Regions from separate parts of the Kitasatospora sp. NA04385 genome, predicted to be linked through region 2. Evidence: riboswitches for the same ligand, from Rfam matches in the RefSeq annotation. Region 2 holds a riboswitch; each other region holds the start of a gene.
What was found. A riboswitch is a leader RNA that binds a small molecule or an ion and turns the genes downstream of it on or off. The one in region 2 is predicted to bind cobalamin.

Region 1 (9,509 bases), 950 kb from region 2:
ACCTCCTCGGCGAGCCACCCGTTCTACACCGGCCGGGCCAGGCTGCTGGACACCGAGGGCCGGGTGGAGCTGTACCGGCGCCGGTACGGCGGCTGACGGCACGCGCGGCGAAGGGCCCCGGGTCACCCCGGGGCCCTTCGCCCGTTCAGGCCGCGGACGTTCAGGCCGCGGACGTTCAGGCCGCGGGCGGGGGGACGGAGACCACCATGGTGACCCGGCACGGCACCTCGCCGTCGTTGCGGTAGCCGTGGGCGGCGGCGGCCTCGTAGGAGGCGGTGGAACCGGCCGGGACGCGGTGGTCGCGGCCGTCCAGGACGAGGGTGAGGACGCCCTCGTCGACCCGGGCGATCTCGACGGTGCCGGGCGGGTGCGGGTCGGAGGCGTGCGACTCGCCGGGGTGCAGGTGCCAGGCCCACAGCTCCAGCGGGCCGGGGGCCTCGGCGCCGCCGAGCAGGGTGCCGCTGCCGCCGTCGGGGCCGTTCCACAGCCGGACGGCGTCCTCGGCGGGGACGATCCGGACGGCCGAGGCGGCGTCGTAGTCGAGCAGCCGGGCGATCGAGACGCCGAGCGCGTCGGCGAGCCGGACCACGGTGCCGATGCTGGGGTTGGTGCGGGCCTGTTCGATCTGGACCACCATGCCGCGGCTGACCCCGGAACGGGCGGCCAGGGCGTCCAGGGTGTGGCCGCGGTCGAGGCGCAGGCGCTTGAGGTTGCGGGCGAGGGCCTGGGTGACGAGATCGGCGTCCGGCACGGGCAGTCCAATATTCTGGTTGGGAGGGTGCAGCAGGTTGAACTATGCTGCGGCGGCATCGACAGATCCACCGACTGTACTGCGGGGTCCACCATGCTGTCCGCCGACCGGTTCCTCCGGTGAGCGCCGCGTTCGCGCTGCTCGCCAGCCTGCTCTGGGGCGTCGCCGACTACGGCGGCGGGGCGATCACCCGGCGGATGCCCGCGCTGACGGTGGTGGTGCTCTCGCAGACCGCCGCCGCCGCGGTGCTCGCGGTCGCGGTGACCGCCACCGGCGGCTGGCCGGGGGCCTCTCCCGCCCTCTGGTGCGCGGTGGCGGCGGGCGTGATCGGGCCGTTCGCCCTGCTGGCCTTCTACCGGGCGCTGGCGCTCGGGCCGATGGGCGTGGTGTCGCCGCTGGCCACCGTCGGCGTGCTGGTCCCGATCGGGGTCGGCCTGTTCCTCGGCGAGCGGCCGGGCGCCGTCCAGGGCCTGGGCATCGCGGTGGCCGTCGCCGGGGTCGCCCTGGCCGGCGGCCCGCGGCGCGGCGGGGCCGCGGTGCAGCCGCGGGCACTGGCGCTGACCCTGGGCGCGGCCTTCGCCTTCGGCGCGGTGCTGACCCTGGTCGCGCAGGCCAGCGGGGGCGGCGCCCTGCTGCTGACGCTGTGCGTGCAGCGGCTGACCAACGCGGTGGTCGGCGCCGGGATGCTGGCCGCCGCGGCCCGCCGCCGGCCGCTCGGGCTGCGGGCGGGTCTGCGCGAACTGCCCGCGCTGACCGCCGTCGGGGTCGCCGACGTGGCCGCGAACGGCCTGTACGCGGCCGCCTCGCACCTGGGCTCGGTGGCGGTGGCGGCCGTGCTGGCCTCGCTCTACCCGGTGGTCACCGCGCTGATGGCGCGCGGCCTGCTGAAGGAGCGGCTGCTGCGGGTGCAGGTGGTGGGCGCGGGCCTCGCGGTGGCCGGGACGCTGATCCTGGCCGCCGGCTGACGCACCGCCAGGACGCCCCCGTCAGGACGCCCCCGGCGGGGAGCCCGGGTCAGGACGCGCCCGCCCCCGCGAACGTCCGGGAGCGCCTGGCGATCCGCCAGTAGCCGATCGCGGCGGCCCAGACCACCACGAACAGGCCGACGATCACGAAGCCGACGTTGTCCAGGCTGAGCCCGGCGATCCAGCCGGTGACCGGGTCCGCCAGGTCGAACTTCTCGTGCAGCACCGCGACCAGTTCGACGGTGCCGATCACGAAGGCCACCGCGATCGACAGCCCGGTGATGGTCAGGTTGTAGTACACCTTGCGGACCGGGTGGGAGAACGCCCACTGGTAGGCGAAGTTCATGAACGTGCCGTCCAGGGTGTCGAACAGGCTCATCCCGGCGGCGAACAGCAGCGGCAGGCAGACCACCGCGTACCAGGGCAGCCCGGAGGCCGCGCCGGAGCCCGCCATCACCATCAGGGTGACCTCGGTGGCGGTGTCGAAGCCCAGGCCGAGCACCATGCCGACCGGGAACATCTGGCCGGGGCGGCTGATCGAGCGGGTGGCCCGGTTCAGCAGCCGGGCCAGCAGGCCGCGGGCGTTCAGCTGCTTCTCCAGCTCGGCCTCGTCGTACTGCCCGGCCCGCATCGCCCGGAACACCCGCCAGATGCCCAGCAGGGCCACCAGGTTGAGTGCCGCGATCAGGTAGAGGAAGGCGCCGGACGCGGTGGTGCCGATGGTGCCCAGCACCCGGTGGGTGGTGGACTCCTCGTCCATCAGGGTGCCCGCCAGGGCCGCCCCGCCGGCCACCAGGCCGGCCATCAGCACCACCATCGAGGAGTGGCCGAGGGCGAACCAGAAGCCCACCGAGACCGGGCGGCGGCCGTCCGCCATCAGCTTGCGGGTGGTGTTGTCGATCACCGCGATGTGGTCGGCGTCGAAGGCGTGCCGCATGCCCAGGGTGTAGGCGGTGACGCCCAGGCCGACGCCGAACACCTGGGTGCCGACCCGGTACCCGTGCGGCGCGACCAGGAACAGCAGCGTCCCGAACGCCACCGCGTGCAGGGCCAGGATGACCGCCATCAGACCGGCCGTGCGCAGGGTGTCCTCGCGCCGCCAGCGGAAGGCGGGCAGCGGGGAGCCCGGGGCGTTCCCGGGCAGGGTCGATTCGGACGCGGTCATCCGCGGATCACGCTCCAGCACCTCGTGGATCACTTCGTGAGATGCCGCGGCCGGTCTCCTGGCTGACGGGGTGTTGCGCGCCGGCTCCCGGCCTTCCCGGCCGCGGGCGGCCAGTGGCACGGGGTGGGAGCCGACGACTCCCCGATCACAGTGGCGAGGGCCGCTCCGGACTCCCGCGGCGGACGCTCCCGCGCCCGCCGCGGCGCACCGGCTTCCCGAGCACCACGGCCCGCCCACCGTAGGCCCGGCGCGGGCCCGGCGGCAAGGGCGCACCCGGGCCCGGGTGGCGCAGATCACGCCAGGTCAGCGCGGTCCTGACGGCCGCTCAGGCCATCCAGAAGAACACGCAGGTCATCCGCTTCTCCTCCAGCGCGGCGCCGTGGTAGGCGGTCGCGGTGTGGATCAGGTTGGCGGTGTAGAGCAGCAGCCGGTTGTAGCGGTGCGGGACGACCAGGTCCTCGGTGAAGGAGTCCGGCGGGACGAAGCGGGTGCCCAGCGCGTCCACCAGGTTGTCGTGCGGGGCGACCACGCTGTTGCCGCCGAGCCGGCCGCCGGGGAAGCTCTGCCGGTGGAAGCTGGTGCCGCAGTGCTTGGGGACCGCCGGGTTGAGGTACAGCACGGCGGCGTAGCGGCACAGCGAGCGCGAGTCGGTGTGCGGGCGCGGCTCGCACTCCCCCGCGCCGACCACCTGCACGCAGTTGTGGTTGAAGGTGCCGCCCGCGGCCTCGTCCAGCGCCCAGATCCGCTCGGCCCCGGTGGACCGGCGGACCAGGTCCTCGACGTGCGCGAGTTCGTCCGGCTCCAGCCCGGGCATCGCGCGCAGGCCGGGCCAGGACTCGGGGCGGTGCGGGTAGCCCTCGTCCCAGTCGGTGCGCGCCAGGTGCCGGGCGCGCACCGCGTCCGGGTCCGGCAGGACGTCGTCCAGCACCCAGTAGTCGCGTCCCCTGGTGGGCTTGCGGTACGGCAGGACCGGGAGCGCCGGGGTGGGGCGCGGGCCCTGGAACGGTTGCACGGGCATGGACCCGACAATAGGAGCGGCGCTTCGGGGCCTCGCCCAAGACGTGGTCAACCTTGCGTCAAGGCTTGCCCGGCGGCGGGCCGGCGGCCGCCCGGTGACGGAGCGTCAGGACCGCTGGCAGCGCGGGCACCAGAACAGGTTCCGGGCGGCCAGCTCCTCGGTGCGGACCGGGGTCGCGCAGACCAGGCAGGGCTGGTCGTGCCGCCGGTAGACGTACACCTCGCCGCCGTGGTCGTCCACCCGGGGCGGGCGGCCCATCGCCTCGGGGGTGTGCTCGGGGCGGACGGTGTCGATCCGGCCGGCGGCCACGCCGTCGCGCATCAGGGCGACCAGGTCCGTCCAGATCGCGTCCCACTCGGGGCGGGAGAGGTCGCGGCCGGGGCGGTGCGGGCTGATGCCGAGCCGGAACAGCACCTCGGCGCGGTACACGTTGCCGACGCCGGCCAGCACCTTCTGGTCCATCAGCAGGGCGGCGACCGTGCTGCCGCTGCGGGAGATCCGCCGCCAGGCCGCGTCGCCCGCGTCGCCCGGGCGCAGCGGGTCCGGCCCGAGGCGGCGGTGGACGGCGGCCTTCTCCTCGGGGGTGAGCAGTTCGCAGGCGGTCGGACCGCGCAGCTCGGCGTAGCCGGTGTCGTTCACCATCCGCAGCCGGACCTGGCCGACCGGGTCCGGGGCGGCCCCCGCGCCGAACCGGTACGTCCCGTACAGCCCCAGGTGCACGTGCAGCCACTGCTCGCCGAAGCCCAGGAACAGGTGCTTGCCGTGCGCCTGCGCCTCGTCCAGCACCCGCCCGTCGATCAGCGCGGCCCCCTCCGCGAAGCGGCCCTGCGGGCTGGACACCCGCACCGGGCGCCCCCCGAACAGCTCGTCGTGCCGCCCGGCCAGGCGGTGGATCACATGCCCCTCGGGCACCGGCGTCAGCTCCTCGATCGTGATGGTCGCGAGGAGTCCATTCTCCCAGGGCGCTCGGACAACCGGGACGGCCCGGCTCAGAGGGCGGTGGCGGCCTCGCACAGGGCGGCCAGCTCGGTCAGCGCCAGGGCGGTGAAGTCCTGGCCGGGGCGGGCGGTCCAGCGGGCGAGGGCGGTGCGCAGGGCGAGCAGGGTGAGTTCGGCGGTGAGGACGGCGGCCTGCTCGGGCACGCCGCGCTCGCGCAGGGCGCCGGTGAGGGCGGTGGCGAGGGCCTCCCGCTTGAGCAGTTCGCGCTCGGTCAGCTCGGGGTTGGCGGCGACCACCTGCTGGCGCTCGCGGACCGTCCCGTGGCGCTCGGCGGTGAAGGCCTGCGCGCCGGCGGCGGCCAGGGCGGCCTCGGCGGCCCGCCGCGGGCCCGCCCCGGGCGGGGCGGCGGCCACCGCGCCGGTGAGCAGCCGGGCCAGGGCGTCGCCGCCGGAGAGCACCTCGCGCTTGTCCGCGAAGTGCCGGAAGAAGGTGCTCTTGGCCAGGCCCGCGCGCTCGGCGATCTCGGCGACGGTGGTGCGGTCGTAGCCCTGCCGGACGAAGAGCTCCAGCGCGGCGCGCTCCAGCCGTCCGCGGGCGTTCGGGTCCCATCTGGCCATGATCCGGATTCTACGTGACGGGACATGGTCGCATCACCGGGCCCGGCGGGCTATCGTGATGGGACAAGGTCTCATCACTCGGAGGTCCCTCCCATGCACGTCTTCGTCACCGGAGCCAGCGGCCACCTCGGCTCCGCCCTCGTCCCCGACCTGCTCGCCGCCGGCCACCGGGTCACCGGCCTGGCCCGCTCCGACGCCTCCGCCGCCGCGCTCACCGCCCTCGGCGCGGAGGTCCGGCGCGGCGACCTCGACGACCTGGACGGCCTGCGGGCCGCCGCCGCGGCCGCCGACGGCGTGGTGCACCTGGCCTTCAAGCACGAGGCGATGCTCGGCGGCGACTACGCCGGCGCGATGGCCGACGACCTGAAGGCCGTCCGGGCGCTGACCGAGGCGCTGGCCGGCACCGACAAGCCGCTGGTCGGCACCGGCGGGGCGGGCGTCGGCGGGGCGCCCGGCGTGGTCTCCGTGGAGAGCCGGGTCACCCCGGGCGCACCGCGCACCGAGGCCGAGCGGGTGATCGTCGACGCGGCCGCCGACGGGGTGCGCTCCAGCGTCGTCCGGCTCCCCCCGGTGGTGCACAGCCCGCTCGACCGGCACGGCTTCGTCCCCACCCTGATCCGGATCGCCCGCACCACCGGCACCTCGGGTTACCTGGGCGAGGGCACCAACCGCTGGCCCGCCGTCCACACCCTGGACGCCGCCCGCCTCTACCGGCTCGCCCTCGAACACGCCCCGGCCGGCACCCGCCTGCACGCCGTCGACGACGAGGGCGTGCCCTTCCGCGAGATCGCCGAACGCATCGGCATCCGGCTCGGCCTCCCCACCGCCCCCGTCGAGGAGGACCGCGCCGCCGAGCACTTCGGCTTCCTGTCCTTCCTCGTCCCGCTCGACATGCCCGCCTCCGCCGAGGCGACCCGCGCCCTGCTCGACTGGCGGCCCGCGCACCCGGGCCTGCTCGACGACCTCGACCAGGACCACTACTTCACCGAGGACTGACCCCCGTCGGCCCGGCGGCGGCGCCTCAGCGTGCCTGCAGCCGGCTCAGGATCGCCTGGTCCAGGGCCGCCGCCGTCTCCGGCACGCTCAGGTTGGAGTTGTCGATGATCGGCAGCCCCGAGGTGCGCCAGCCGGCCATCCGGCCGTGGATGCGGGCCACCTCGTCGTCGGAGAGGCGGCGGTTGCCGGAGCGTTCGGCGTTGCGGCTCAGGACGCGGTCGAGGCCGGGGAGCAGGACGACCGGGATCATGCCGGGGCCGATGTGGCGCTTCCAGCCGCCGAGGCCGATGGCGGGGCGGTCGGGGAAGACCGCGTCGTCGATGATGCAGGAGATGCCGTTGGCGAGGTAGTTGCGGCAGGCGAAGCCGCAGGTGCGGCGGGCCAGCCGGTACTGGGCCTCGGAGTCGGTGTTCCAGCCGGACTGCGGGTTGGCGAAGCCGGACTGGACCCACTCGCGGACGTCGTCGAGGCTGATGTGCGCGGTGGGGGTGGGACGGCGCTCGGCCCAGTAGCGGGCGACGGTGGTCTTCCCGGCGCCGGCCGCGCCGATCAGCAGCACGGCGATCGGGCCGACCGGCAGCGGCGCGGGGAGCGCGGGCTGCGGCGGCGGGGCGGGCAGTTGGACGGTCGTCCCGGTGGGGAGCAGGAAGTGCCCGGTGCCGCCGGGGGCGACCGGGGGGACGGCCTTGAGCGGGACGGTGGGCCGGTCGGGCCCGGACCCGGCCGGTCCGAGCGTCGGCATCGCCTGGAGGGACCCGGGGTACGGCGGCTGGTGGCCCGTCGGATGCGGGGCGACAGCCGGACGGGGCGGCACCTGGCCCCCCGCGTGCTGGTGCTGCGCGTACTGGCTCACCGTCACCTCCCTGCGCCGAATGTACACGTGGGCCCGGTGGCGGGCACAAGTCCGCCACCGGGCCGGGCGCCGTCAGCGGGCGGTGAGCTGCTCGGCCAGGGCGCGCAGGGCCAGTTCGTACGAGCCGAGGCCGAAGCCGGCGATGGTGCCGGAGGCGACGGCGGCGATGACCGAATTGTGGCGGAAGGTCTCGCGGGTGTACGGGTTGGAGATGTGCACCTCGACGAGCGGCGCGGTGCGCTGGGCCGCGGCGTCGCGCATGGCGTACGAGTAGTGCGTGAACGCGCCGGGGTTGATCACCACGGGGGTCCGGGCGTCCGCCGCCTCGTGCAGCCAGCCGACCATCTCCGCCTCGGAGTTGGTCTCGCGGACCTCCACCGCCAGGCCGAGCTCGGCGCCGAGCTCCGTGCAGCGCTCGACCAGTCCGGCGTACGAGGTGGAGCCGTACACGTCGGGTTCGCGGGAGCCGAGCCGGCCCAGGTTGGGGCCGTTCAGGACCAGGACGCGGGTGCTCATCCGGAGACCTCCCCGTAGGCGGCGACCAGCACGGACGGGTCCGGGCCCTCCAGGATGGAGGTCTTGGCCAGGCCGTCCAGGACGACGAAGCGGAGCAGGTCGCCGCGCGACTTCTTGTCGATCTTCATGGCGTCGAGCAGCTTGGGCCAGGCGTCCGCCCGGTACGTCAGCGGCAGGCCGACGGAGGCCAGCACAGCCCGGTGGCGGTCGGCCGTGGCGTCGTCCAACCGCCCGGCCAGGCGGCCGAGTTCGGCGGCGAACACCATGCCGATGGAGATCGCCGCGCCGTGCCGCCACTTGTAGCGCTCGTTGCGCTCGATGGCGTGGCCCAGGGTGTGGCCGTAGTTGAGGATCTCCCGGCGGCCGGATTCCTTCAGGTCGCCGGAGACCACGTCGGCCTTGACCTGGATGGCCCGGCGGATCAGCTCCAGGGTGTGCGGGCCGGCCGGGGTGGTGGCGGCCTCGGGGTCGGCCTCGATCAGGTCGAGGATGACCGGGTCGGCGATGAACCCGGCCTTGATCACCTCGGCCAGGCCGGAGACGTAGTCGTGCTTGCCGAGCGTCTCCAGGGTGCCGAGGTCGGCCAGCACGCCCGCGGGCGGGTGGAAGGCGCCGACCATGTTCTTGCCCTCGGCGATGTTGATGCCGGTCTTGCCGCCGACGGCCGCGTCGACCATGCCGAGCAGCGTGGTGGGCACCGAGATCCAGCGCACCCCGCGCAGCCAGCTGGCGGCGACGAAGCCGGCCAGGTCGGTGGTGGAGCCGCCGCCGAGGCCGACGACCACGTCGCTGCGGGTGAAGCCGGTCTGGCCGAGCACCGACCAGCAGTACGCGGCGACCTCGGCGCTCTTGGCGTCCTCGGCGTTCGGGACCTGTAGCGCGATGGCCTCGTAGCCCTGGGCGGCGAGGTCCTCGCGGATCGCCTCGCCGGTGGCCTCCAGGGCCTCCGGGTGGATGACGGCGACCCGCTTGGCCTTCGGGCCGATCAGCGGGGCGAGTTCGCCGAGCAGTCGGTGGCCGATCAGCACCTCGTAGGGGGCGTGGCCGTCGCTGCCCGCGACCTGGATCCTGACGATGTCCGAATCAGACATGGGGGTTCTTCCACTCCAGTGCTTCGAGTACGGCGTCGGCGACCTGCTCGGGCGTGCGGTCCTGGGTGTCGACCACGGCGGTGGCGACCTCCAGGTAGAGCGGGCGGCGGGCGTCCATCAGCTCGCGCCAGCGGGCCCGGGGGTTGACCGCGAGCAGCGGGCGGGGGGCGTCCAGGCCGACCCGCTTGACCGCGTCGCCGAGCGCCACCTCCAGGAAGACCACGGGCAGCGGGGCGAGCAGCGCGCGGGTCTCCTCGGCCAGCACGGCGCCGCCGCCGAGCGCCAGCACGCCGGCGTACCCGGTGGCGGCGGCCCGGACGGCGTCCCGCTCCAGCTGCCGGAAGTGCGGCTCGCCCTCGTCGACGAAGATCTCCGGGATGGGCTTGCCGGCGGTCCGCTCGATGTCGGTGTCGGTGTCGCGGAACGGCAGGCCGAGTCGTTCGGCGAGGACCCGCCCGACGGTGGACTTGCCACTGCCGGGCGGGCCGACCAGCACGACGGCCGGCCCACTCACCGGCAGGCTCATCGGATGATCAGGTTCTCGAGGTAGGACTCGACGTTGCGGCGGGTCTCGGAGACGTTGTCGCCGCCGAACTTC
Region 2 (9,509 bases):
CGGTCGGGGTGCCGGAGTCCGGTGCCGGGCCGGGGCTGTCGGAGCCGCCGGTGCCGCCGGGCGAGCCGGAGAGCGCCGACGAGCCCTGGGTGGTGCCCGAGGACGAGGTGTCCGGCAGTAACTGCACCGCGGTGGTCGCACCGGTGACCAGGAGCACGGGGACGAGCAGCGGCACGAACCGCCGGTACCGGGGGCGTTCCGGCTTCGGCTGCGGGCCCGCCACCCGCAGCACGCGCGTCGCCGGGTCGGCCGCCGGCCCGGCGGACCGCCCGTCCGGCGCCTGGTCCGGCGCCCCGCCCGGTGCCCCGTCCGCTGCCTGGTCCGATGTCCCGTTCGGCGTCCCGTCCGGTGTCCCGTTCGGCGGTCCGGCCACCGGGACGGGCCGGGCGGCGAAGGCGGACCTGGCGCGGAGCGTGCCCATGACCGGCTCGGGCCAGTGGACCTCCTCGGCGGGCGACGGGCCGTGCTGGGCGGCGAGCCGGACCAGCCGGTCGGCGCTCGGGCGGGCCGCGGGGTTCTTGTCCAGGCAGGCCGCGACCGTCTCGGCGAGGTCGGGGGAGAGGCCGTGCAGCGCGGACAGGTCGGGTTCGGTGTGGATGACGCGGTACAGCATGTCGACGCCCGAGCCCTCGCCGAACGGCGGGCGGCCGGTGGCGGCGTGGGCGATCAGCGCGCCGAGCGCGAAGACGTCCGCGGCGGAGGTCAACTCGCGGGTGCCGCCCGCCTGTTCGGGCGCCATGTAGGCGGGGGTGCCGAGCACCGTGCCGGTGCGGGTGAGCCGGCTCTGGTCGGCCGCGCGGGCGATGCCGAAGTCGATGAGCGTGGCGCCGTCCACGGTGAGCATGACGTTCGAGGGCTTCAGGTCCCGGTGGATCATCTCCAGGCCGTGCACCACCCGCAGCCGGGACGCCGTCTCCCGCAGCAGCAGCCACACCCGGGCCACGTCCAGCGGGCCGCCGTTGACCGCCAGGACCCGGTCCAGGGTGAGGCCGGGCACGTAGGCGGTGGCCAGCCACGGGGGCCGCGCCTCCCGGTCGGCCGCCAGCAGCGGCGCGGTGGCCTCCTCGGGCAGCCGCGCCAGGTTGTCCAGCTCGTGGCCGAAGTGCCGCCGGAAGTCCGGGTCCTCGACGAACGGCGGCAGCACCTGCTTGACCGCCGCGTACCGTCCCCCGACCACGCCCAGGTAGACCCGGCCCATGCCGCCCGCCCCGAGCCGCCCCAGCAACGGGATCGAACCGATCGTCCGTGGGTCGTCCCCCTCCAGCGGACCCGCCCCGCTGCCGGCCGGGTCGAATCCGGCCCCGCCCGCTCCCCCATGCCCTGTCATGACTGCGCATGCTAGCGAACGACGGTGTACGCAGCCTCACTTGAGGGCTGCGCACTCACCCCCCCGGGAGCGGACGTCTCCACGGACAGGCCGAGGTGGTCCCGGAGCGCGTCCCGGCCGGTCCCGGTGAGGGCGACGGCGCGGCCGGTGCCGATCCGGGTGATCCAGCCGGAGTCGAAGGCGTGGCGGCACAGGGCCGCACCGACGGCGCCGGCCACGTGCGGGCGGCGCTCGGTCCAGTCCAGGCACGACCGGACGGGCGGCCGCCGGGCGGTGGACGGCAGCACGATGCCGAGGTCGGCCAGCCAGGCGGCCCCGTCGCCGGTGAGCGTCGGCCCCTGCTCCCAGTCCAGCAGCCCCCGTTCGGTCATCGCCTCGGTGACGGCCACCCCGAGGGCGCCCGCCAGGTGGTCGTAGCAGGTCCGGGCCCGGGCCAGGGCCCGGCTCCGGCCGGCGGCGGGCAGTGAGCGCGGCGCGGTGGTGCGGCGGGGCGCCATGGCGGCGAGGGTCTCGATCAGCCGGGCCGTCTCGGGGTCGGCGAGGCGGACGTAGCGGTGGCGGCCCTGGCGCTCCTGGGCGAGCAGGCCCCCGCCGACCAGGAGGTTCAGGTGCTCGGTCGCGGTCGAGGCGGCCACCCCGGCGTGGCGGGCCAACTCGGTCGCGGTCCAGGCCCGGCCGTCCAGGAGCGCCAGGCAGAAGCCCGCGCGGGTGCCGTCCGCCAGGAGACCGGCCAGGGCGGCCAGGTCCGGGCCTTCCGGGTGCGTGTCGTGGTTCCTCATCGTGGTCCATCATCCACCGGCGATCCTTCGGCGACGGCCGAAGGGTCCCCGCCCTACGGTCGACCCCCATGAACACCGGAACACCCAGCAGCACGCCCCACGACACGCCCCACGACACGTCGGCCGCTCACGTGGCCATCGAGCCGAGCATCCTGTACTTCGGCACGCCGGTCGTCCTGCTCTCGACGGAGAACGAGGACGGCTCCGCCAACCTGGCGCCGATGTCCTCGGCCTGGGCGCTCGGCCAGGTCGTCGTCCTCGGCCTGGGCCCCGAGGGGCAGACCGCGCGCAACCTCCTCAGCCGACCCGATCTCGTGGTCAACCTCCCCGCGCCCGCCCAGTGGCCGGCGGTGGAGCGGCTGGCGCCGCTGACCGGACGCACCCCGGTGCCGGTGGACAAGCGCGGCGCCTTCCGCTTCGAGCCGGACAAGTTCGCCGCCGCCGGTCTGCGCCCGGAACCCTCCGAGCTGGTCCGGCCGCCCAGGGCCGCCGCCTGCCCCATCCAGTTGGAGGCCCGCGCCGCACGGGTCCGACCCGATGCCTCCGGGGCCTTCCTCATCGCCGAAGCCCACGTCCTCAAGGTCCACGCCGACCCGCGCCTGGTCGTCCCGGGCACCCAGCACATCGACCCGGCCGCGTGGAGCCCGCTGATCTACAACTTCCGCCACTACTACGGACTGGGCCCCGAACTCGGCCGGAGCTTCCGCTCCCAGACGCCCGGGCGCAGCCGCTGACCGCCCGCGGAGACGCGCACCGCGCCCAGCCGGGCGGGGCGTCCGAGTGAACGGCTCCCGGCCGGACCGGGCCTGACGTCGAGTCAGGCGGACGGTCCGGCGGGGGCGTCCACCGGGAATTCCGGGCGCGAGTTCTGCCGGGACGGTTGACCAGATTGAAGTGGCCATGGCACTTTCGTCCGGCGCGGGCGTGCACCGACCGGTAGCACGTCTGCGATCCCCCACAAGGAGAGCCATGTTCAAGAGATTCGCCGCCGCACTCGGCGCGGGCACCGTCCTCGCCGGCGCCCTCACCATCGGTGCCGCTCCCGCGCAGGCCGTCCAGGCCGGCGACCTGACCTCCACCATCGCGCTGAGCAACTGCTCGGCCTCGCTGGTCCGTTACCCCTCCTCGGTGGACACCGACCGGGCGCTGATGCTGACCAACGGCCACTGCCTGCCGACCATGCCGGCGGCCGGCGAGGTCATCCAGAACGTGAACTCCAGCCGCAGCGGCACCCTGCTCAACTCCTCCGGCGCCTCGCTCGGCAGCGTCCAGTCCGACAAGGTGCTGTACGCGACGATGACCGGCACCGACGTCGCGCTCTACCAACTCACCGACACCTTCGCCTCGATCACCTCCAAGTACGGGGCGACGGCGCTGACGATCAGTGACACCCACCCGGTCGACGGCTCCTCCATGTACATACCCTCCTCGTACTGGAAGCAGGTCTGGAACTGCTCGATCAACGGGTTCGTCGGAACCCTGCGCGAGGACACCTGGACCTGGCGCGACTCGCTGCGCTACAGCGCGGGTTGCAACACCACGCACGGCACGTCCGGTTCGCCGATCGTCGACGCGACCAGCCGGAAGGTCGTCGGCATCAACAACACCGGCAACGACGACGGTGCCATGTGCACCTTGAACAACCCGTGCGAGGTGGCCGCGGACGGCACCACGACGGCCACCAAGGGCCAGAGCTACGGTGAGGAGACCTACTGGTTCACCACCTGCCTGGGCACCGGCCGGGTCATCGACCTCGGCGTCAGCGGCTGCCTGCTGACCAAGCCCGCCGGTGCGGCCGTCTCGGTCACCAGCCCGGGCAACCAGTCGACGGCGGTCAACGGTTCGGTCAGCCTGCAGATCGCGGCCTCCGGGGGCACCGCGCCGCTGAGCTACTCGGCGACCGGGCTGCCCACCGGCCTGTCGATCAACGCCTCCACCGGCGTGATCAGCGGCACCGCCACCGCGGCCGGCACCTACAACGTGACCGTCACCGCCAAGGACGCCGCCAACAAGACCGGCACCGCCTCCTTCACCTGGACCGTCACCTCCGGCGGCGGCACCGGCTGCACCCCGGCCCAGCTGCTCGGCAACCCCGGCTTCGAGACCGGCACCGCCGGCCCCTGGACCGCCACCTCGGGCGTCGTCAACAACTCCTCCTCCCAGGCCGCGCACGGCGGCTCCTGGAAGGCCTGGCTGGACGGCTACGGCTCCGCCCACACCGACACGCTCTCGCAGACCGTCACCATCCCGGCCGGCTGCAAGGCCACGCTGAGCTACTGGCTGCACATCGACACCGCGGAGACCACCACCTCCACCGCCTACGACAAGCTCACCGTCACCGTCAACGGCACCACGGTCGCCTCGTACTCCAACCTCAACAAGGCCACCGGCTACACCCAGAAGACCGTCGACCTGTCGGCCTACGCCGGCCAGAGCGTCACGGTGAAGTTCAACGCCGTCGAGGACGCCTCGCTGCAGACCTCCTTCGTCATCGACGACACCGCCGTCCAGACCGGCTGAACCCACTGACGGCCTGAACGGCCGAACCCACTGAACGGCCGAACCGCCCGACCGCCCGGTCCCGGACCGGGCGGTCGGGCCGTCGGTCAGGCGGGGGACTCTTCGGGCGGGTCGGGGAGCAGGGCCGGGACGGGGTGCGGGCGGCTGTCGGGGCCGATCGCGACGAAGACCAGGCGGGCCGTCGCGACGTCGGTGACCGGGCCGGTCAGGTTCCAGCGCTCCGAGGTGACGGCCACCGAGACGTCCATGGAGGTGCGTCCGGCGCGTTCGACCCGGGCGTGGACGGTGAGCAGGTCGCCGGCCCGGACGGGGGCGAGGAAGGACATCCCCTGCACGGAGGCGGTGACCGCGGGAACGCCCGCGTGGCGACCGGCGGCCGCGGCGGCGGCGTCGTCGATGAGCTTCATCACCACGCCGCCGTGCACCGTCCCGTAGAGGTTGGTGTCGTGCTCGCTCATGATGTGGGCCAGCCTGACGGCGGACTCGGCCGGGGTGCGGGCGGGGGCGGGGGTGGTGGTCATCGGGCGGTCACCCCGGATCGGGCGGGTCGGACGGCGTGCTGCACGGAACTCTCCTTCGCGAGTTCGCGGACCCGGGCACGCGGACGGGGCGGCCGGACCGGTGAGCGTCCGCCGTCGCCGCCGCCCGCCCTCGGGGTCGCGGTGGGGCCGCGGACCACCGTGGTCCGCGGGCAGCGGCAGGTCTTCGGACTCGCGGGCACGCCCACCCCGTGAGGAGGTGGACTCCTACTGGCCGTCGCTTCCCGGGCCCGTGCGGGCCCAGTGCGTATGACGGCGGTCGTTCCCGCTCACCGCTGCGGGGCAGTCCCGGATTCCCACCGGGTTCCCTCTTGCGACGCACCCGCCCTGGAGGGGCGGGGCGAACCGGCTGCGCTCGCCACTCTACGTCCACCGCACCGCCCCGGAGGCCCGGGGGTGGTCCGGGTTCCGGCAGGTCGCAGGCGTGCGGTCGGCCCGGGGCCGGGCTACCGGGGTGCGGCGGAGAAGTGCACCGGCGCCTCGAAGGCGGCCCGGCGGGCGGCGCGGCGGAAGACGGCGAGCACGGCCGGGCCCGCGAGCAGCACGGCCAGCGCGGTGGTGACGGCGCGTCCGGTGTCCCAGCCGAGCGAGGTGGCCAGGTCGAACAGCAGGTAGCGGTGCCACTGCTCGGTGAAGGGCAGGCCGGGCAGGTAGGCGATCGAGCTGTGCGGGTCGAGGGAGAACGGCCAGAACGAGAGGTTCAGCAGGAAGCCGAACAGGTAACCGGACAGCGCCCCGTACCCGGCCAGCAGCAGCACCTCGGCCCGGCCGCGCAGCCGGGGCAGCAGGCCCGCGACCAGGCCGACGAAGGCGCAGCCGAACATCTGGTACGGCATCCACGGGCCGACGCCGCCGGTGAGCAGCGCGGAGGCGAACAGCGAGGTGCAGCCGAGGGTGAAGCCGAAGCCGGGGCCGAAGACCCGGCCGGCCAGCACGAGGAGGAAGAAGACGGTCTCGACGCCCGCGGTGCCGGCGCCGAGCGGGCGCAGCCCGGCGTTGACGGCCGAGAGCACGCCCAGCATGGCCAGCGCCTTGGCGTCGATGCCGCCCGAGGCGATCTCCGAGACCACCACGGCCAGGATCAGCACCAGCAGCGCCCCGAAGATCAGCGGCGGCGCGTACGCGGACCCGAAGCGGCCCGGCGCGACGACGAACGGCCAGGTGAAGGCCACCAGACCGGCGAAGGCGGCGCCCGCGATCACGGCCCGGGCCCGGAGCGGGATGCGGACGGCCCGGACGGCCCGGGCGGCGGCGCTCATCGGGCCGCCTCCGGGGCGGGGAGGGCGGCGGCGCTCATCGGGCCGCCTCCGGGGCGGGGAGGGCCGCGGCCACCTGGCGGACCGTCAGCCACGGGAGCGGGGCGAGCACCTTGGCGGTCTGCGGGGCGAAGACCGGCGAGGCGGTGAGCACGGCCGGGGCCGGACCGTCGGCGACGACCTCGCCCTCGGCCATCACCACCACCCGGTCCGCGGCGGCGGCCGCGAACTCCACGTCGTGGGTGGCGACCAGCACGGCCCGGCCCTCGGCGGCCAGCCGGTCGACGATCGCGGTCAGGGCCTCCTTGGCCGGGTAGTCCAGGCCGCGGGTGGGCTCGTCGAGCAGCACGACGGGCGGGGCCGCGGTGAGCTGGACGGCGAGGACGAGGGCCAGTTGCTGGCCCTCCGACAGGTCGCGCGGGTGCAGCCGGCCCGGGATGCCGGGGGCGAGGGCGTCGAGCAGGGCCCGGGCGCCCCGGCCCGGCGCGGGCCCGGACTCCCGGTCGGCCTGGGCGAGTTCGGCGTCCACCGTGTCCAGGTACAGCAGGTCGGACGGCGTCTGCGGGACCAGCCCGACCAGCCGCCGGGCCGCCGCCGCGGGCACCCGCTTCGGGTCCCGCCCGTCCACCCGCACGGTGCCGCCCTGCCGGGCGCCCGAGCCCTGCAGCGCCCACAGCAGCGAGGACTTCCCGGAGCCGTTGCGCCCCATCAGCGCCACCACCTGCCCGGCCGCCAGGTCGAGCGAGACCTCCCGGACGGCGACCTGCCGTCCGTGCCGGACCACCACCCGTTCGGCGGTGAGCACCGTCTCCCCGGCGGCGCCGGTGCGCCGCGGCGGCGGCACGGGACGCGCGGAGAGCCGCTCGCGCAGCGGCCCGGCGGCCCGGCGGGCGTCGCGCACCGACAGCGGCAGCGGGTGCCAGCCGGCCAGTCGGCCCAGCTCGACGACCGGCGGGGCGATCGCGGTCGCGGCGAACAGCTCGGCGGGCGGCCCGTGCCGGACGGTGCCGTCCCCGGGCAGGTACGCGACGCTGTCGGCGTACTGCACCACCCGCTCCAGCCGGTGCTCGGCCAGCAGCACGGTCACCCCCAGGTCGTGCACCAGACGGGTGATCGCGGACAGCACCTCCTCGGCCGCGGTCGGATCGAGCGCCGAGGTCGGCTCGTCCAGCACCAGGACGCGCGGGTGCGCGGTGAGCACCGAGCCGATCGCCACCCGCTGCTGCTGGCCGCCGGACAGCTCGTGCAGCGCCCGGTGCCGCAGCTCGGCCAGGCCCAGCAGGTCGAGGGTCTCCTCCACCCGCTTGCGCATCACCTCCGGCGGGACGGCCAACTGCTCCATCGCGTAGGCGAGTTCCTCCTCCACCGTGTCGGTGGTGAACCCGGCCAGCGGATCCTGCCCCACCACGCCCACCACGTCGGCGAGTTCGCGCGGCGGGTGGTGCGCGGTGTCCCGCCCGTCGACCGTCACCCGGCCGTGCAGGGTGCCGCCGGTGAAGTGCGGCACCAGCCCGTTCACCGCGCCCAGCAGCGTCGACTTGCCGGAGCCGGTCCGGCCCACCACCAGGCACAACTCGCCCTCCGGAACGGTCAGTCCGACATCCCGGAGGACCGGCTCGGACGCGCCGTGGTACACCACGGAGACCTGGTCGAAACGGATCACTCGGACACCTCGGAGAGTTCGCGGTCGGCGGCGGGGCGCGGGGACGGCCGGGCGGGGCGCGGGGACGGCCGGGTGGGGCGCGCGGACGGCCCGGCGGGGCGGTCGGCGGGCGGCCCGGCCGTCCCCGCGCCCCCGCCGCCCCGGCCAGCAGCAGGGCCAGCGCCGGGACCGGCGGGAGGGAGGGCCAACTCAGCGGGTACAGCGAGGGGTTGAGGTCGGTGGCGGCATAGCCGACGGTGACGCACAGCAGCACGGCGGCGGCGACACCGCACCCCGCCACCCCCCACTCGGCGCCCCGCCACGGATCGGGCCGGTACGTGGTGCGCCGCACCCGCCGCCCGCCCAGCGCCAGGCCCGCCACGCACAGCGCCGACCCGGCCGCCAGCCCCGGCAGGCCCAGCCAGGCCGGGGCCGTCCCGTCCAGCAGCCCGTACAGGCCGGTGCACAGGCCGCCCATGCCCGACAGCAGCAGCGCGCCGGTGAGCCGCCGGGAGGCCCGGGTGGCGGTGCCGGAACGGCCGTAGCCGCGCGAGTCCATCGCCGCCGCCAGGTGCAGCGAGCGGTCCAGTGCGTCGCTCAGCACCGGCACCGCGATCCCGCGCAGCGCCCGCAGCCCGCCGGTCTGCCCGGCCCGCAACCGCCTTGCCCGGCGCACCCGTTGGACGCTCGCCACCAACTGCGGGGCGACGCTCAGCGACACCGTCACCGCCACCCCCAGCTCGTACAGCGCGCCCGGCAGCACCCGCAGCGCGCGCTTCGGATTGGCCAGCGTGTTGGCCGCGCCGATGCAGCACATCAGGCACGCCAGCCGCAGCCCGTCCACCGCCGAGGACAGCACCGCCTCCAGCGACACCGGGCCGCCGATCTCGATGCCCGCGTACCAGGCGGGGGTGGGGAGGTGCGGCAGAGTGAGGATCACGTGGTCGTCCGGCGTCACCCCGGTGGCGAACACGCACCGGAACAGCACCCGGATCGCCACGATCGTCAGCGCCAGCCACAGGTAGTACCGGAAGCCGCGCGCCCACGGGGCCTCGGTGCGGCGCGCGGTCACCACGAAACCCAGCACCGCCAGGACCAGCAGGAGCAGCAGCGGATTGGTGGTCCGCGACGCCGCTGTGCCCAGCGCCAGCGCCCACGCCCACCAGGCCAGCGGGTGCAGGTCGCGCGGGATCCGCCGGCCGGAGTCGACCGCCTCGCGCGGGCTCACTCCTCGGCCGGCCCGTCACCGGCCGCCCGGCGGCGGCGCACCGCCACCACCGCCGTCGCGGTGCCCAGCGCGGCCACCAGCGCCACGCCCGTCACCACCGGGGCGATCGAGCCGGAGGAGCGGCGCGGGGCGTCCCCGAGCGGGGCGGCGTCCATCGGGGCCGGGGAGGTGCCGCTCGGGGCGGGCGACGGGGAGCCGGTGGGCGGCGCGGAGGGTGA
Region 3 (9,509 bases), 4.7 Mb from region 2:
CCCAGACGCCGAGCTCCTTGAGCTCGCGCACCAGGTACGGGTTGACCTGGAGGAACTCGCCGGAGAGGGTCTCGCGCTTGAACAGGTTGGAGACCTGCGGCTCGATGCACTCGTAGACGCCGGCGATGGACGCGATGGTCGCGGTCGGGGCGATGGCGAGCAGCAGCGAGTTGCGCAGGCCCACCTCGGCGATCCGGGCGCGCAGCGCGTCCCAGCGCCCGGTCCACTGCGGGGTGGCCGCACCGAAGTGGTCGACGTGCAGCTGGCCGCGGGCGGCGCGGGTCTCGCCGTACGCCTCGTGCCGGCCGAACTTCTCGGCCAGGTCGGCGGAGCGCTCGTACGCGGTGAGCATGATGCGCTCGGCGATCAGGGTGGAGAGGGCGACCGCCTCGGCGGAGTCGAAGTCGATCCGCAGCTGGAAGAAGACGTCCTGCAGGCCCATCACGCCCAGGCCGACCGGGCGCCAGCGGGAGTTGGACGTCCCGGCCTCGGTGGTCGGGTAGAAGTTGATGTCGATCACGCGGTCGAGGAAGGTCACCGCGGTGCGGACGGTGGCGTCCAGGCGGTCCCAGTCCATCGCGTTCAGCAGGTCGGCGGCGGTGGCGCCGGGGGCGACGTGCGCGCCCAGGTTGACCGAGCCGAGGTTGCAGACCGCGGTCTCCGAGTCGTCGGTGACCTCCAGGATCTCGGTGCACAGGTTCGAGGAGTGCACCGTGCGGCCCGGCAGCGCGGTCTGGTTGGCGGCCCGGTTGGAGGCATCCTTGAAGGTCATCCAGCCGTTGCCGGTCTGCGCCAGGGTGCGCATCATCCGGGCGTACAGGGTCTGCGCGGGGATGGTGCGCACGGCCTTGCCCGCCAGTTCGGCCTTGACGTACGCGGCGTCGAACTCGGCGCCCCACAGGTCGACCAGCTCCGGCACGTCCGCCGGGGAGAACAGCGACCAGTCGGCGTTGGCGTTGACCCGGCGCATGAACTCGTCCGGGATCCAGTGCGCCAGGTTCAGGTTGTGGGTGCGCCGGGCCTCCTCGCCGGTGTTGTCGCGGAGCTCCAGGAACTCCTCGATGTCGGCGTGCCAGGTCTCCAGGTACACGCAGGCCGCGCCCTTGCGCCGGCCGCCCTGGTTGACCGCCGCCACGGAGGAGTCCAGGGTGCGCAGGAACGGCACGATGCCGTTGGACTGGCCGTTGGTGCCGCGGATCAGCGAGCCGCGCGAGCGGATCCGCGAGTAGGACAGGCCGATGCCGCCGGCGTGCTTGGACAGCCGGGCGATCTGCGCGTACCGGTTGTAGATCGAGTCCAGGTTGTCCAGCGGCGAGTCCAGCAGGTAGCAGGAGGACATCTGCGGGTGCCGGGTGCCGGAGTTGAACAGCGTCGGGGAGCTGGTCAGGTACTCCAGGCGGCTCATCAGGGTGTACAGCTCGGCGACCTCGCGCACCGACTCCTCGGAGGTTCCCACCGCCAGGCCCGCCGCCACGCGGAGCAGGAAGTGCTGCGGGGTCTCGACCACCTTGCGGGTGATCGGGTGGCGCAGCAGGTAGCGGGACTGCACGGTGCGCAGGCCGAAGTACTCGAAGCGGTCGTCGCCGGCCTCGTCGATCAGCGAGTCGAACAGGTCGGCGTGCTCGGCCACGAACGCGGCGGTGGCGTTGCCGATCAGGCCCTCGGCGTGGCCCACGGCCACCGAGGAGGAGAACGAGGTGACGTGCTGGGTGGCGGCCTCGTCGCGGATCTCCAGCGCCAGCAGGCGGGCGGCCAGCTTCGAGTACTGCGGGTCCTCGGCGATCATCGACGCGGCGGCCTCCACGGCCAGCCCGCGCAGCTCGGCGAAGTCCGAACCGGCGTGGCGGCCGCGCAGCGCGGCGGCGGCGACGTGGCCGGGGTCCACCTGGGGGAGGTCGGTGCTGCGGTCGGTGAGCAGCCGGAGCAGCGCCGCACCGGGATCGGTGAAGGCGTCGGCGGATCCCTGGGACGGCAGGGTGACTGAGGCGGCGACGGTCAAGGCGCACTCTCTCCTGTGGCGGCGGCGGACGTGGCTCTACGGGTGTCCGGCACCGCACGCGGCCAGGGGAGGGCAGCACGAAGGAACGAGAACGCGTTCCGGCGCGCCGAAGACCACCCCCGGTCCGCCCGCGAGACCGGACGGCAAAGCTGTGCTGCATGGCGTCTGCGGGGATGCCGTGTCGCACACCGTCGGCAGGTCCTCGGACTCCGCGGGCGTCGCTACAGCCCGCTCACCGTTGCGGGGCAGTCCCGGATTCTCACCGGATTCCCCTGCGTCGACAGCGAGAGTGAGCATACATGTAGTGGCGGCTGGAGCTGGAAGCACCAGATGTAGTAGCGCGTGTCGCGTCGGCGGCGCCGCGCGTAGACAACGAAAACCGCCCGCCGGAGCCCGACCCGGGCCCCGGCGAAGTCCGGTCGGAGCCCGGTCGAAGTCCGGTCGGAGCCCGGCGGCGGCATCGTCGGCAGGCGAAAGAGCGGTGAGGGGACCGGGGACTCCCGGGCCTCAGAACCGCATCGTGTAGACCAGCAGGTCGGTGCCGGGCGTCGGCGACCAGTCCCGCTCGGGGCTGCGGACGAAGCCCAGCGCGGCGTAGATCCGGTGCGCGGCGGTCATCGCCGGACGGGTGGAGAACGCCATCCCGGCCAGCCCGAGTTCCCGGCTGCGGCCGATCGCGGCCTCCACCAGCGCCCGGCCGACGCCGCGGCCGCGGGCCGCCGCGCCGACCGCGAGCATCCGGATCTCGCCCTCGGCGGGCCCGGCGACGTCCGCCCAGGCGGTGCCGCCGGGGGCGAAGGTCACGCAGCCGAGCACGGCTCCGGCGTCGTCGACGGCGACCAGGAGCTCGGCCTCCCGGCCGCGGCGGGCGGCGTCGCGCAGGAGCTCGACGTACGGCGAGTCGGGGCGGGTGTGGCCGTCGCCGACGAAGGCCTCGACGCTGACCTCCCCGGCTCCGGCGAGGTCGCGGTCGAGGGCGCGGCGGACGAGCGGGCGGACGGTCGGGGAGCGCATCCGGCCAGTGTGCCGGAACGGCCGCGGCGCGGGTCCGCCAGGTCCGGGTCGAACGGGTAGCCGGTCGGGCGGTGCGCGTTGTCGCGGCCGTGGCGGCCGTTGCGGTCCAGGTCGCGGCCGACCAGGACGCCGAGGAGTCCGAAACTGCCGATGAGGCCCAGCAGGGCGAGCGCGGTGGTCATGGCTCCACTGTCCCGCCGGGAGCGGGCCGGGACGAGTGGCAGGAACGCACCATTGCCACGAAATCCTGCCACTGCGATGCTGGGCGGATGCGGAAGCTGGAGAACGTCGCCGTCGTGGTGCTGGAGGAGATCCACCCCTTCGAACTGGGGGTGGCCTGCGAGGTGTTCGGCCTGGACCGGAGCGACTCCGGCCTGCCGGTCTACGACTTCGCCCTGGTCGGCGACCGGCCCGGGCCGATGCGCACCCACGCGGGCTTCACCCTCGACGTCCCGCACGGGCCCGAGCGGATCGCCGGGGCCGACCTGGTGATCGCCACCGCCACCGGCGTCCGCGAGCACTACCCCGAGGAGCTCTGCGCGGCGCTGCGGGCCGCCCACGACCGCGGCGCCCACCTGCTGTCGATCTGCTCCGGCAGCTTCCTGCTCGGCGCGGCCGGGCTGCTCGACGGCCGCCGCTGCACCACCCACTGGCGCTACGCCGCCCTGATGGCCGAGCGCTTCCCGCTGACCACCGTCGAACCCGACGTGCTGTACGTCGACGACCACCCCGTGATCACCTCGGCCGGCACCGCCGCGGGCATCGACGCCTGCCTGCACCTGGTCCGCAAGGTGCAGGGCGCCGAGGTGGCCCGGGAGATCGCCCGCCGGATGGTGGTCGCCCCGCACCGCGACGGCGGGCAGGCCCAGTTCATCAACCGCCCGCTGCCCGAGGCCGACGGCGAGTCGCTGGCCGGGGTGCTGGAGTGGATGCGCCACCACGTCGACCGGGAGACCGGCGTCGACCAGCTGGCCCGGCTCGCCCACATGTCGCCGCGCACCTTCGCCCGCCGCTTCCGCCAGGAGACCGGCACCACCCCGCACCGCTGGCTCACCGGCCAGCGGGTGCTGCTCGCCCAGCGCCTGCTGGAGTCCACCGGGCAGAGCGTGGACGAGGTCGCCGCCCGCTGCGGCTTCGGCAACGCCGCCGCGCTGCGGCACCACTTCGGCCGCCGGCTCGGCACCACCCCGCAGGCCTACCGGCGGGCGTTCGGCGGCCCGGCGCGGCCCGTCGAACCGGAGCCCGCGGGCTGAGGCGGCGGCGGGCAGTGGGGGACGGCGGGCAGCGGGCAGCCGGGGAGGGGCAGCCGGGGACGGCCGGGGCGGGGTCAGCCCGACAGGTGGCCGGTCTGGTTCCAGCCGGCCGGCCGCAGCCGCCCGTCGCGGGCCCGCCACACGCTGGTCGAGCAGTTCGCCACCGGGTCCAGTGCGAGCAGCTCCTGCTCGGGCAGCCGGTCCAGCACGTGCCGCAGCATCAGCACGGTGCAGTCGTGCGCCACCACCAGCACCGGCCGCCCCGCCTCCTCCTCGCCCAGGTCGCGCAGCAGGTCGCGCACCCGCAGCGCCACGTCCAGCCAGGACTCCCCGCCGGGCGGCCGGTAGTACAGCTCGCCCATCCGCCGCCGCCGCTCGGCCTCCGCCGGGTGGTCGCGCTCGATCGCCGCCTTGGTGAGCATCTCCAGCACGCCCAGCTCCCGGTCCCGCAGCCGCTCGTCGTAGCGCACCGCCAGCCCCACCGGGACGCCGCCCAGCCCGGACGCCTGGGCCAGCGCGATCCGGGCGGTCTCCGCGGTGCGCACGTACGGGGAGCACCACACCGAGCGGGGCCGGTCGGCGGGCGGCCGGGCGGCCCACCAGCGCCCCAGCTCGCGGGCCTGGTCCTGGCCGTGCAGGGAGAGCGGGATGTCGGCGTCCCGGCAGGTGATCGGGACGGTGAGCGCCCCGCTGGCGTCCGCGTGGCGGAACTCCACGTTGGCGGTCGACTCGCCGTGCCGGGTGGCGACCAGCACCGAGGGCAGGCGGCCGGTTCTGTCCGGTTCCGCGTCCTCGGGACGGTGTCCGTTGCGTACCGTGGTGAGGTCGGTCATGGCGGTGGCTCCCCGTGGTCGGTGGCGCGTGCGGTGGGTCGTCTCTCCCGGTCTCTCCGGTGGACGGGCGGCCCCAAACGGAAGGACGCGCCGCCACCCCAGTGTCGATCGGGGTGACGGCGCGTCCACAGGGCGCACGGCGCGACCGTGCGCGCCCCCGGTGCGTCAGTGCGCCGCCGCGGGCTGCGGAGCCTGCTCCACGGCCGCGTCGCCGGCCTCCGCGGAGTAGTCGGCCTTCGAGGTCTCGTCGGCGCCCTCGGGGGCCTTCAGGGCCCGCAGCACCAGCGTCAGGACCACCGCCACCACCAGGTTCAGCACGAACGCGGTCAGACCGATGTACCCGGTCTCCCCGATCACCGGGATCTTCGTGCTGTTGCCGCCGAAGTGCTTGGTCGCCGCCGAGGAGATCCCCCAGGCCTGCCACGTCCCGTACACCATGCCGACCGCCCAGCCCGCCAGCAGCGCCCAGCGGTGGAACCACCGGGTGAACAGGCCCGCCACCAGCGCCACCGCGGTCTGCAGGATCCACAGGCCGCCCAGCAGCTGGAAGTTGATCGCCACCTGCTTGTCCATCATCAGCACGAACACCAGCGCGCCGACCTTCACCAGCAGCGAGGCGATCTTCGCCACCCGGGTCTCCTCGGCCGGCGTCGCGGCCGGCTTCAGGAACTCCTTGTAGACGTTGCGGGTGAACAGGTTCGCCGCCGCGATCGACATGATCGCGGCCGGCACCAGCGCCCCGATCCCGATCGCCGCGAACGCCACCCCGGTGAACCAGGACGGGAACAGGTCCGCGAACAGCTGCGGCACCGCCAGCTGGCTGTTGTAGCCCTTGACGCCCTTGCCGACCCCGGCCGCGATGGCCATGAAGCCCAGCAGCGCCAGCAGGCCCAGCATCAGCGAGTACGCGGGCATGATCGCCATGTTCCGGCGCACCGTGTTGCGGGACTTCGACGCCAGCACGCCCGTCACCGAGTGCGGGTACATGAACAGCGCCAGCGCCGACCCGAACGCCAGCGTCGCGTACGCCCACTGGCCGCTCGGCCCGACCACCAGCGCGCCGCTGGGCTTGCCGTTGGCGCCCGGGGTGGCGAACTTGTGCTGCGCGGCGTCGAAGATGTGCCCGAAGCCGCCCAGCCGCATCGGGATGTACACCACCGCCACGATGATCACGACGTAGATCAGCGCGTCCTTCACGAACGCGATCAGCGCCGGCGCCCGCAGGCCGGAGGAGTAGGTGTACGCGGCCAGCACGCCGAACGCGATGAACAGCGGCAGGTCCTTGAGGAACCAGTTCCCGCTGCCGCCCACCCCCAGGGTGTCCAGCACCGCCTGGATGCCCACCAGTTGCAGCGCGATGTACGGCATGGTCGCCAGGATGCCGGTCAGCGCCACCACCACCGACAGCGCCCGCGACCCGTACCGGCCGCGCACGAAGTCGGCCGGCGTCACGTACCCGTGCACCCGCGACACCGACCACAGCCGGGGCAGGAACAGGAACACCAGCGGGTACGCGATGATCGTGTACGGCACCGCGAAGAAGCCCGCCGCGCCCGCCGCGTACACCGCCGCCGGGACCGCGATGAACGTGTACGCGGTGTACAGGTCGCCGCCGAGCAGGAACCAGGTCACCCAGGTGCCGAAGCTCCGGCCGCCCAGCCCCCACTCGTGCAGGTGCTGCGCGTCGGCCGCCCGCCGCCAGCGGGAGGCCAGGAAGCCCATCACCGTCACGGCGGCGAAGAACAGCAGGAAGACCGTCATCGCGGTCCAGTCCACGTGCTTCACGACCGCCCCCCGTCCTCGGGCTGGGCGGGCGGCACCGGCCCGGGAACGGCGGAGGCGGCCCGGCGGGCCGCCTCGTCACGCCGGATCAGCAGGTACGCGGCGCCGGTGAACAGCGCCGACAGCGGCACCCACAGCAGCTGGTACCAGTAGAAGAACGGCATCCCGCCGAACTCCGGCGCGGCCTTGCTGTAGGACGGCACCCACAGCATCACCACCACCGGCACCAGCAGGCACAGCCCGGCCAACACCCGGGCGGGGGAGACCACGGGCGGTGCGCCCGGGGCGGGGACTTGCGACGACGACACGAGCGGCTCCCGGAGACTGACGAGGAGTCACCTCAGTGGCGCCGCAACGCACACGACTGTGCGCCCGCCGAGCAGCACCCTCGGTGATCGAAAGGTCCCCGCGAGGTTAGGGCAGGGGGGTGACCGTTGTCACTACCTCGTCAACAAGATCGGCAGGACCACCCGGACGCGCCGCCGTTCGGGCCGACCGGTTCAGCCGCGTGGTGCCGCGCCGTACCGGACCGCCGCCGAAGCCCTACGCCGGCCGGTTCAGCCGCGTGATGAACTTGTACCTGTCGCCGCGGTAGATCGAGCGCACCCACTCCACCGGGGCGCCGTCCGCGTCGAAGGAGTGCCGGGACAGCTGCAGCATCGGCAGGCCCAGGTCGGAGCCGAGCAGGCCGGCCTCGCGCGGGTTGGCGAGGGTGGTCTCGATGGTCTCCTCGGCCTCCGCGACGGTCACCCCGTAGACCTCGCGCAGCGCGGTGTACAGCGAGTTGTGCTTGGCCAGGTTGCGCCGCAGCGCGGGGAAGCGCTTGGCGGACAGGTGCGCCACCTCGATCGCCATCGGGTCGCCGTTGGCCAGGCGCAGGCGCTCGATCCGCAGCACCCGGCCGCCGGGCTTGATGTCCAGCAGCGGGGCGAGCCGCTCGTCGGCGGAGATGTAGGCGACCTCGACCAGCCGGGAGGTCGGCTCCAGGCCCTGGGCGCGCATGTCCTCGGTGTACGAGGTCAGCTGGAGGGCCTGGGCGACCTTCGGCTTGGCCACGAAGGTGCCCTTGCCCTGGATGCGCTCCAGCCGCCCCTCCACGACCAGCTCCTGCAGGGCCTGCCGGACGGTGGTGCGCGAGGTGTCGAACTGGGCGGCCAGGGCGCGCTCCGGCGGGACCGGCGTGCCGGCCGGCTGGGTCTCGGTCAGCTGCAGCAGGTGCCGCTTGAGGCCGTAGTACTTGGGGACCCGGGCCGTGGCGGTGGCAGGGCCGGTCTGGGTCGTCACGGTGGAGCCCTCGGCGAGCGCCGCCGTGTCCCTGTCGCCACTCATGGCAGCTCTCACTCCTCGTTGGAGGCGGTCCCTTAACGGACCCCTAAGTCCTATGTAACAGCACATGTTTGCACGCGCGGCAGAACAATCGTGAGCCCCCGGCCGCATTCGGGGCGGCCCGCCGGGTACGCGAGGGGCCCGGGACGGGCGCCAGGCGCCCGTCCCGGGCCCGTCCCGAGTGTCTCAGCCGGCCTTGGCGGCCGTCACGGCGAGCCCCGCGAGGGCTTCCGCCGCGGCGATCCCGCCGACCCGGGAGCCGCCGTAGGTGGCCAGCGTGGTCACCCCGTACGGGGCGAACAGCTCGGCCGTGCCGTGGGCGGTGCCGATCTCCACCACCACCGCGTCCGGCCGGTGCTCGACCAGGGCCAGCGCGGCCCGGCGCATCCAGCCGTGCCGGTGCACGTCGCGCACCACCAGCACCAGCGGGCGGCCGACCGAGGCGCCCAGCAGCGGGGCGGTGTCGATCTCGGCGTCCTCGGCGGCGACCGCGACGTGCAGCAGGCCGGAGCCCTCGGTCACGGTCGCGGGCGGCGCGACCCGGCTGGAGGTGGTGCCGGGCACCAGCTCGGCCAGCGGGCCGGCCACGCCCCAGGGGGTCTCGTCGCCGGCCGCGATGTTCGCGCCCGGGGAGAACTCCACCACGTGCGGGACGCCGCCCAGCGGGCGCAGCTCGCCGGTGACCCGCAGCGCGCGGCGGGCGGCGGTCAGGCCGACGCCGACCTCGGCCTGCTGGCCGACCAGCGAGGCCCGGACGCCGGCCGACCAGCGGGCGACGGCCCGGTTGCGCTCGGCGGCCTCGTGCAGCCGCTCCGCGGACAGCCGGCCCTCGCGGACCGCCCAGACCAGCGCGTCGCGCAGGTAGACGAAGGCGTCCTCGTCCTGCAGGCCGCCGCCGACGCAGATGGTGTCGGCGCCGGCCGCGATGGCCCGCACCGAGCCGGCCGCGACGCCGTGGGTGCCGGAGATGGCGCCCATCTCGATGCCGTCGGTGACGATCAGCCCGTCGAAGCCGAGCTCCTCGCGGAGCAGGCCGGTCAGGATGCGCTGCGACATGGTCGCGGGCAGCTGGGCGTCGTAGGCGTCGAACAGGATGTGCGCGGTCATGATGCTCTTCACGCCGGCCGCGATGGCGGCGCGGAAGGGCAGCAGGTGCTCGGCGAACTGGTCGAGGGCGAGGTCGATCCGGGGCAGGCCCAGGTGCGAGTCGCCGGCCGTGTCGCCGTGGCCGGGGAAGTGCTTGGCGCAGGCCGCGACGCCGGCGGACTGCAGGCCGCGGACGTACGCGGCGGTGTGGCGGGC

Region 1: it holds a riboswitch for cobalamin, as region 2 does, so the genes downstream of both, HUT16_RS05700 (HoxN/HupN/NixA family nickel/cobalt transporter) here and HUT16_RS01675 (acyl-CoA thioesterase) in region 2, are expected to answer to the same signal.
Region 3: it holds a riboswitch for cobalamin, as region 2 does, so the genes downstream of both, HUT16_RS22670 (ribonucleoside-diphosphate reductase subunit alpha) here and HUT16_RS01675 (acyl-CoA thioesterase) in region 2, are expected to answer to the same signal.

The regions. Positions count from the first base shown of each region.
Region 1 is NZ_CP054919.1:1,336,072-1,345,580, forward strand. It holds gene HUT16_RS05685 (type B 50S ribosomal protein L31) at 1-96, shown strand, start outside; gene HUT16_RS05690 (XRE family transcriptional regulator) at 176-751, opposite strand; gene HUT16_RS05695 (DMT family transporter) at 871-1,716, shown strand; gene HUT16_RS05700 (HoxN/HupN/NixA family nickel/cobalt transporter) at 1,766-2,881, opposite strand; cobalamin riboswitch at 2,912-3,123, opposite strand; gene HUT16_RS05705 (DUF6445 family protein) at 3,207-3,899, opposite strand; gene HUT16_RS05710 (Fpg/Nei family DNA glycosylase) at 4,005-4,811, opposite strand; gene HUT16_RS05715 (helix-turn-helix domain-containing protein) at 4,889-5,455, opposite strand; gene HUT16_RS05720 (SDR family oxidoreductase) at 5,549-6,451, shown strand; gene HUT16_RS05725 (AAA family ATPase) at 6,477-7,265, opposite strand; gene aroQ (type II 3-dehydroquinate dehydratase) at 7,377-7,820, opposite strand; gene aroB (3-dehydroquinate synthase) at 7,817-8,911, opposite strand; gene HUT16_RS05740 (shikimate kinase) at 8,904-9,437, opposite strand; gene aroC (chorismate synthase) at 9,434-9,509, opposite strand, start outside.
Region 2 is NZ_CP054919.1:384,563-394,071, reverse strand. It holds gene HUT16_RS01695 (serine/threonine-protein kinase) at 1-1,327, opposite strand, end outside; gene HUT16_RS01690 (helix-turn-helix domain-containing protein) at 1,339-2,106, opposite strand; gene HUT16_RS01685 (flavin reductase family protein) at 2,175-2,840, shown strand; partial or broken gene HUT16_RS39610 (serine protease) at 3,007-3,693, shown strand; partial or broken gene HUT16_RS37710 (putative Ig domain-containing protein) at 3,904-4,626, shown strand; gene HUT16_RS01675 (acyl-CoA thioesterase) at 4,713-5,147, opposite strand; cobalamin riboswitch at 5,326-5,478, opposite strand; gene HUT16_RS01670 (ECF transporter S component) at 5,612-6,424, opposite strand; gene HUT16_RS01665 (ABC transporter ATP-binding protein) at 6,459-8,084, opposite strand; partial or broken gene HUT16_RS01660 (CbiQ family ECF transporter T component) at 8,215-9,291, opposite strand; gene HUT16_RS01655 (hypothetical protein) at 9,288-9,509, opposite strand, start outside.
Region 3 is NZ_CP054919.1:5,055,970-5,065,478, forward strand. It holds gene HUT16_RS22670 (ribonucleoside-diphosphate reductase subunit alpha) at 1-1,999, opposite strand, end outside; cobalamin riboswitch at 2,175-2,313, opposite strand; gene HUT16_RS22675 (GNAT family N-acetyltransferase) at 2,507-3,013, opposite strand; gene HUT16_RS22680 (GlxA family transcriptional regulator) at 3,283-4,266, shown strand; gene HUT16_RS22685 (histidine phosphatase family protein) at 4,341-5,099, opposite strand; gene mctP (monocarboxylate uptake permease MctP) at 5,265-6,860, opposite strand; gene HUT16_RS22695 (DUF3311 domain-containing protein) at 6,881-7,189, opposite strand; gene HUT16_RS22700 (GntR family transcriptional regulator) at 7,425-8,210, opposite strand; gene HUT16_RS22705 (glycoside hydrolase family 3 protein) at 8,394-9,509, opposite strand, start outside.